2 regions of the Clavibacter sp. GW821-FHT01D01 genome follow, and region 1 is predicted to be linked to the other one. Evidence: predicted binding sites of a transcription regulator. Region 1 holds the regulator's gene; the other holds the start of a gene.
What was found. The regulator HrcA, encoded in region 1, represses chaperone genes, less so after heat shock. The targets are predictions, from matches to a motif close to TTNGCACTCGNNNNNNNCGAGTGCNAA.

Region 1 (3,996 bases):
ATGCCCTCGCCGGCGCGGACGCGGCTCACGGTCACGGCGTGCCGGGCCTCCTGGCCGGCGAGCACGATGAGGCGGCCGACCGCGAGGTCCGACGCGCCGATGTCGTCGGCCAGGTAGAAGTGCGCCACGGTCAGACGTTGAGGAAGCGGTCGCGGAGCTTCTGGAAGAGGCCCTGCTGGAAGTGCGCGAGGTGCGGCGCGGGCGCCTTGTTGCGCTTCGCGAACTGCTGGATGAGGTCGCGCTCCTTGTGGTCGAGCTTCTGGGGCGTGACCACCTGGATGCCGATCTTCAGGTCGCCGCGCCCGGAGCCGCGGAGCTTCGTGACCCCGCGGCCGCGGACCGTGATGATCTCCGCGCTCTGGATGCCGGGTCGCAGCTCGAGGTCCACGGCGCCGTCGAGCGCCTCGATGTGCGCGTCGCTGCCGAGGATGGCGTCGACCATGCTCACCTCGACCGTGGCGAGGAGGTCGTCGCCGTTGCGGCTGAACACCTCGTGGTGCTTGACCTTGATCTCGAGGTAGAGGTCGCCGTTCGGGCCGCCCGCCGGGCCGACCTCGCCGGAGCCCGGCATCTGCAGGCGGAGGCCGGTGTCGACGCCGGCCGGGATGTCCACCGGCACGGTGCGGCGCGCGCGGACGCGGCCCTGTCCCTGGCAGGTGGGGCACGGGTGCGAGATGACGGTGCCGTAGCCCCGGCAGGTGCCGCAGGGGCTCGACGTCATGACGTTGCCGAGGAGGGACCGCACCTGGCGCTGGATGCTGCCCGACCCGCGGCAGATGTCGCACGTGACGGCGCTCGTGCCGGGCTGCGCGCACGAGCCCTGGCAGGTGTCGCAGACCACGGCCGTGTCGACCTCGAGGTCGCGGTGCACGCCGAAGATGACCTCGTCGAGCTCGACCTCCACGCGCAGCAGCGCGTCCTGGCCCCGCTCCTGCCGGGAGCGCGGACCCCGTCCGCCGCCGCCCTGCTGGCCGCCGAAGAAGGTCTCGAAGATGTCCCCGAAGCCGCCGAAGCCCTGGCCGCCGCCGCCGAAGCCGGCCTGCGGGCCGAGGTCGTACTGCTGGCGCTGCTGCGGATCCGACAGCACGTCGTAGGCGTGCGTGACGAGCTTGAAGCGCTCGGCCGCGTCGGGGGCGTCGTTGACGTCCGGGTGGAGCTGGCGCGCCTGCTTGCGGTACGCCTTCTTGATCTCCTCTGGCGTCGCCTCGCGGCTCACGCCGAGTACTTCGTAGTGGTCAGCCACGTGGGGCCCTTCGGTGGTGATGGTCGTGGGGAACAGGGGCGGTGCGCCGGCGTGCGGACGTCACCGCTCCTCGAGCAGGCGCGAGAGGTAGCGCGCGACCGCGCGCACCGACGCCATGTTGGTGGAGTAGTCCATGCGGGTCGGCCCCAGCACGCCGAGGCGCGCGAGAACGCCGCCGGAGGAGCTGTAGCCGCTGGTGAGCACGCTGGTCTCGCCGAGGCCGAACGGCGCGTTCTCGCGGCCGATGCTCACGGAGACGCCGTGCTGGTCGGCCTCCATCTCGCCGAGCAGGCGCAGCAGCACCACCTGCTCCTCGATGGCCTCGAGGACGGGCGAGATGCTGCCGGGGAAGTCCCGCTCGGTGCGGGCCAGGTTCGCGGACCCGGCGAGCAGCAGCCGCTCCTGCCGGTTGGCGAGCACCTGCTCCACGAGGGTGCCGGCGAGGACCGACGCGGCCGCGCGCTGGTCGGGCTCCACCTCGTCGGAGAGCGTCTCCAGCCGCGTCGCCGCCTCCGCGAGCCCGAGGCCGCCCACGGCCTGGTTGATGCGCGTGCGCATCACCGCGAGGAAGGCGTCGTCCGGGTCGCCCGCGAGCTCGACGACGCGCTGCTCGACGCGGCCGGTGTCCGTGATGAGCACCGTGAGCACGCGGGTCGCGGAGAGCGCCACGAGCTCGACGTGCTTGACGTGGCTGGTGGCGAGCGACGGGTACTGCACGAGCGCGACCTGGTTGGTGAGCTGCGCGAGGAGGCGCACGGTGCGCGCGAGCACGTCGTCGAGGTCGACGGACTGGCCGAGGAAGACGTGGATCGCCTGCCGCTGCGCCGGCGTGAGCGGACGCACGTCCGCGAGCTGGTCGACGAAGAGGCGGTAGCCCTTGTCGGTGGGGACACGGCCCGACGACGTGTGCGGCGCCGCGATCAGCTCCTCCTCCTCGAGGAGTGCCATGTCGTTGCGGATGGTGGCGGCCGAGACGCCGAAGGCATGGCGCTCCACGATGGACTTGGAGCCCACGGGCTCGCGCGAGGACACGTAGTCCTGCACGATCACCCGGAGGACGTCGAGCCCGCGTTCCGAGACCATGGCGGCTCCCTCCTGGCACTCGTCGGTTCTGACTGCCAATCGTACCGCCTGGATCCGCGTGCCCGGCATTGCCGGTCGCGCGTCGACGGCGGTACCGTGAGGAGGCCAGGTCCTGCCCGGCCCATCCACGATCCACCGCGATCCGCCGGCCGTCCGGCGGACGCGCGCACCGAGAGGCACCCGGCGATGACCGCACCCGACCCGCACCCCTACGGCGCTCCCGCCCCGCTCACCCCGAGCGAGGACCGGCTGTGGGCGTCGCTCACGCACTTCCTCGCGATCCTCGTCGTGCCGTCCTTCATCGTGTGGCTCGTGTTCCGCGAGCGCGGCCGCTTCACCGACCAGGAGGGCAAGGAGGCGACCAACTGGACCATCAACGTGGTCGGCGCGCTCGTCATCCTCAACGTCCTCCAGGCGATCTTCGTGGTCATCCCGATCCTCGGCATCCTCATCAGCGTGCTGCTGGGCCTCGTGATCTTCGCGGTGGTCGTCGTCAACATCGTCTTCGCGATCATCGGCGGCGTCCGCGTCCAGAGCGGCCGTCCGTACCGCTACCCGCTCAACATCCGGTGGATCAAGTAGGCGGTCGCCGATGAGCGCGAGGATCCGGCACGTCGCCATCGACTGCCGCGACCCGCACGCGCTCTCCCTGTTCTGGGCCGGCGTGACCGGCTTCGCGGAGGACCCCGACGAGCCCAACCGACCCGGCGAGGACGCGGCCTGGCTCGGCGACGCCGTCTCGGGCCTCGGCATCATCCTGCAGCGCTCCGACGCGCCGAAGACCGCCAAGAACCGCGTGCACCTGGACCTCGCGCCCGACGACCGGACGCGCGACGAGGAGGTCGAGCGCGTGATCGCGCTCGGCGCCGCGCTCGTCGCCGACCGCCGGAACGCCGACGGCAGCGGCTGGGTGGTGCTCGCCGACCCCGAGGGCAACGAGTTCTGCGTGGAGCGGAGCGACCTGGAGCGCGAGTCCGGCGACGAGGTCGGCGCGGTCGTCCTCTGAGCCGAGCCGACGGACGGCGGACCGGCCGTGGGACCGGCGCGCCGCCCGCTCAGTCCTCGAGGAGCCGCCGCACGACGGCGTCGGCCAGCAGGCGCCCCGGCAGGGTCAGGACCAGCGTGCCCGCGAGCGCGGCACGGGGGTCCACGAGCCCGTCGGCGATGAGTCCCGCGACCTGACGACGGCCCTCGGCGGTGAGCGTGGGGATCGCGAGCCCGTCCCGGATGCGGGCGCCGAGGAGGACGCGCTCCACCTCGCGCGTCGCGTCGTCGAGCGACTCGCGGCCGGCGCCCGGCGAGGCGCCCGCGAGCACGCGGTCCGCGTACGCGGCCGGGTGCTTCACGTTCCACCAGCGCACGCCGCCGACGTGGCTGTGCGCGCCCGGGCCGACGCCCCACCAGTCGTGCCCCTGCCAGTAGGCCAGGTTGTGCCGGCTGCGGCGGCCATCGCGGGCCCAGTTGCTGACCTCGTACCACTCGTACCCGGCCTCGCCGAGCATCCGGTCGGCGAGCTCGTACATGTCCGCCTGCAGGTCCTCGTCGGGCTCCGGCACCTCGCCGCGCCGGATCTGGCGGGCGAGCTTCGTGCCCGGCTCGACGATGAGCGCGTAGGCGGAGAGGTGGTCGGGCTCCTGGGCGATCGCCTGCTCGAGCGAGGCGCGCCAGTC
Region 2 (3,996 bases), on a different contig from region 1:
CGGCGCGCCGGGCGGCGCGAGCGGTGGGGGGCGGCGACGGGCTGCTCGAGCGCCTCGCCGGTGTCGGGGAGGCCCGCGGCGGCATCGCCGGCGCCGAGGGCGACGCGCGCGAGGAGCCGCCGGAGGACGATGCGCTCGTCGGCCTCGAGGTCGCGCATGAGCACGTCCTCCACCTCGCCGAGGGCCACGCGGGCGGTCGCGAGCAGCGCCCGGCCGGCGTCGGTGGGCACGACCCGCCGGATCCGGCGATCGCGCGGATGCGGCTGCCGCTCGACGTGGCCGCCGTCGGCGAGCGCGTCGATGACGTAGGTCATCTGCGTCTTGTCGATGCCGAGCCGCTGCGCGAGGGCGAGCTGCGAGGCGGGCTCCTCGGTCGTGATCGCGACGAGCACCTGGTACCCGCGGGGGCCACCCGGCACGTCGGCGACGGCCGTCTGCGCCGTGCGCGCGAACCCCTGGTAGACCGCCTGGAGCGACCAGCCGAGCTGCGTCTCGATCCCGCCCGCGTCCCAGTCGATGCCCGCGGCGTCCACGTCGACGTCGTGGTCGGGTGCCGAGGTGGATGCGCTCATGCGGAGATCATATGCCGCGCAGATCGTCTCCGCGCGAGATTATCCCCGGACTGTCGGCGATCCGCGTTCGGGTGCGGATCAGCCCCCGAACGGCCGCAGCGAGACCGACTCGAGCGTGCCGTCGCGCGTCTGGTCGACGACGAGGCGCACGGCCCGGGCGACCGAGGCGGGGTCCAGGTACCGCGTCTCGTCGTACTCGCCCCCCTCCTTCGCGCGGAGCTCCCGCTGCATGTCGGTGGCGACGCGGCCCGGGTGCACGCTGGAGACGCGCACGCCGTTCGGGCGCTCCTCCTCGCGGAGGGCGTCGCCGAGCGCGCGGAGGGCGAACTTCGACCCCGCGTAGACGCCGCCGGTCGGGTTGGCCGTGAAGCCGGACCCGGAGTTGACGAGCACCACCTGGCCGCCCGCCGCCCGGAGCGCCGGGAGGAGGACGCGCGTGACCTCGGCGACGGCGAAGACGTTGACCTCGAACACGCGCCGCCACTCGTCGACGGGCGTCTCCCCGACCGCGTCGCCGCCGATCACGCCGGCCGAGTGCACGAGCACGTCGAGCCGGTCCAGGGCGGGCACGCCGTCGGCGAGGCCGCCCGCGGCGAGGTCGGCGGCCCACCCCACGGCGTCGGGGAGCGTGGCGGCGAGCGCGTCGACGGCCTCCCGGTCGCGTCCGTGGACGATGACGCGGTGGGTGCGGGCGAGGTCCTGGGCGACGGCGCGGCCGATGCCGCGCGTGGCCCCCGTGACGAGGGCGACGGGGCGGGCGGTGTCGGTCATGGGTCCTCCTGCGGCGGCTCCGGGGTCGGCTCCCAGGCTAGCGAGGGTGCCGCTCCCCCTCGTCGGGCGGGGTCCGGGGCATGACGTAGCGTGAAGGGGATCCGGCCGTCGCGTCACGAGCGAGGGCTCGCCACCGCCCGCCGTCCGCCGTCCGCCGTCCGCCGTCCGAGGGGAACCGCCCATGCACGCCCGCTTCCCCGCCAGCCTCGAGGTGCTGCGCCAGGAGGCCCGCGACGAGCTGGACGCCGTCATCGAGCACCGGTGCCGGAACGGCGACGACCCGTGGGAGGTCATCCCGCAGCTGCCGACCGTGGACGAGCACGTGGTCGCGACCCTCCGGCAGGACGCGCTCGAGGCCGACGGGATGGCCGAGGAGCTCGCCCGGGTGCGGCACCCGTCCACCGCGCCCGGCGTCGTCGCGCGCTTCGAGTACCGCCTGCTGCGGGGCATCGCGCTCGAGCACCCGGACCTCTCGCGCGCGGTCTGGACGCTCATCGGGCGCATGGAGCGCGACCTCCGCCGCCGCTGACGAAGAGGAGATCAGGGCTGCATTCGCCCTCGGCGAACCTCTTGGCACCCGTGCAGGTCGAGTGCTAATCTCGACGTAGTTGAGCCGAGGGGGCTCAACCCGCAGATCACCAGTGAGGAGTCGACCATGAACATGACCTTCGATCCGTTCCGCGAGCTGGACCGCGCGATGGGCGCGCTGGCCGAAACGCGCCAGGCGAACCGCCCGATGCCCATCGACCTGCACCGCGAGGGCGACACCTACGTGCTGGCCGCCGACCTCCCGGGCATCGACCCGGGCTCGGTGGACATCGACGTGGACGGCCAGCTGCTCACCATCCGCGCCGAGCGCACCCTCGCGGGCGACCCGGGCGTCCGCTGGCTCACCCGCGAGCGCGTCGCCGGCACCTTCCTGCGCCAGCTCACGCTCGGCCAGGGCATCGACACGGAGCGCATCTCGGCGCACTACGCCAACGGCGTGCTCAGCGTCACCATCCCGGTGAGCGAGCGGGCGAAGCCGCGCAAGATCGCCGTCACGTCCGACGACGGGTCCGGCGAGCAGCGGGCCGAGACCCTGACGGTGGGATCCGCGGCGCCCGCCGCGAGCTGACCCGGTCGCACGCGGCCCGGCCCGGCCGCGGCGCAGCCCACCTCGAGGAGCCGCCGTCCGCACACGCGGACGGCGGCTCCTCGCCGTCTGCGGGGCGCCGGGACCGGAGCCGCCCGCGAACGTCAGCCGTGCCGCGGCCGGAGCCCAGCGTGGACGGCGAGCGGGTTCCGCAGGGAGCCGTGGATCTGCAGCACCGGATCCGCGAGGTCGACCATGCGCCGGTTGTCCCGCAGCTGCAGCCGGTTGAGGCAGGAGCGCGCGAACGACGGGGTGAAGAGGTCGCTCCGCGCGATCCGGGCCGCGAGCTCCGGGTGCGCGCGCTCGTGGTCCGCGAGCGCCTCGGCGGCCACGCGCCAGAGCCCGTCGGGCCCGAGGTCCTCGCGGTCCGCGACGAGGGCGGCGGCGAAGCGCAGGAAGCCGTCCATCACGTCCGTGAGCACCGTGAGGGTCCGCTCGTCGTCGGGCACGTCGAGGCGGATGCGCCGGACGTCCTCCGGGAGCTCGCGATCCGGGTCGAGCAGCGCGACCTCCTCGGCGATGTCCTTCATGAGCACGCGCACGACGACGTGGTCGCGGAGCACGAGGATCACGTTCTCCCCGTGCGGCATGAACGCGAGGTCGTGCGCGAGGAGCGCGTGCGCGATCGGCACCAGGTACGCGTCGAGCCAGCTCCGGATCCACGCGGCCGCGCCGACGCCCGACGCGTCGATCAGCGCTCCCAGGACCGTGGCGCCCTGCCCGTCGACGTGCAGGAGGCTCGTCATGCTCATCAGCCGCTCGCCTTCCGCGAGGCCCGGCACGGGCGACTCCCGCCAGAGCGCGGACAGCATCTTGGTGTGGGAGTGGCCGACCGGCAGCGCGCGGTCGACCCGCTCGTCGCGCACGCCGACGGCCGCGACCTCCCGCAGGATCCCGAAGCCGAGCCGGGCGAACTCGGGGTCGCCCGTCACGAGCGCGTGCACCCAGTCGTTGATGGCCGGCGTCACCGCCATGTAGGCCGGTGACAGGCCCCGCGTGAAGCCCATGTTGAGGATGGAGAGCGACGTCTTGACGTAGCAGCGCTCCGGGGTCGTGCGGTTCGCCCAGGTGCGGATGGACTGCTGCGCGCCGTACGCGTCGTCGCCCGTGCCGAGCAGCACGATGTCGCGCCGGGCGACGAGCCCCGCGAAGGTCACCGTGACGACGTTCTCCCACTGCCACGGGTGCACCGGCACGAGCACGCGCCGGGCGGGGTCGATGCCGAGCGACGCCATCCGCGCGCGGAAGCGCGCACGGGCCGGGGCACCGAGCTCGGCGTCGAGGAAGGCCTCCCGGTCGAGCCCGTCGATCGCGGTGAACCGGGCGAGGCGCTCGTGCACGGCGAGCCAGAGGATCCGCACGTCCTGCCCCGCCTCCGGCGCGTACCGGTCGTGGTCGTCGAGGTCGAAGCCGATGCGGCCGTTCGTCGCGACGAAGCAGGGGTGGCCCTCGTCCATGGTCGACTCCACCTCCGCGTAGGACGCCGTGAGCAGCCCGCGGGCGTCGGGCACGTCCCGC

Region 2: AC07VC_RS07170 (Hsp20/alpha crystallin family protein) is a predicted target of HrcA. The motif match lies at 1,914-1,940, and genes of this name have one in related genera.

The regions. Positions count from the first base shown of each region.
Region 1 covers NZ_JBWKXC010000005.1:78,086-82,081, reverse strand. The annotation lists gene AC07VC_RS08680 (16S rRNA (uracil(1498)-N(3))-methyltransferase) at 1-128, opposite strand, end outside; gene dnaJ (molecular chaperone DnaJ) at 131-1,243, opposite strand; gene hrcA (heat-inducible transcriptional repressor HrcA) at 1,304-2,326, opposite strand; gene AC07VC_RS08665 (DUF4870 domain-containing protein) at 2,513-2,908, shown strand; gene AC07VC_RS08660 (VOC family protein) at 2,919-3,332, shown strand; gene hemW (radical SAM family heme chaperone HemW) at 3,382-3,996, opposite strand, start outside.
Region 2 covers NZ_JBWKXC010000004.1:15,414-19,409, forward strand. The annotation lists gene AC07VC_RS07155 (MarR family winged helix-turn-helix transcriptional regulator) at 1-572, opposite strand, end outside; gene AC07VC_RS07160 (SDR family oxidoreductase) at 651-1,343, opposite strand; gene AC07VC_RS07165 (hypothetical protein) at 1,525-1,872, shown strand; gene AC07VC_RS07170 (Hsp20/alpha crystallin family protein) at 1,999-2,460, shown strand; gene AC07VC_RS07175 (GNAT family N-acetyltransferase) at 2,583-3,996, opposite strand, start outside.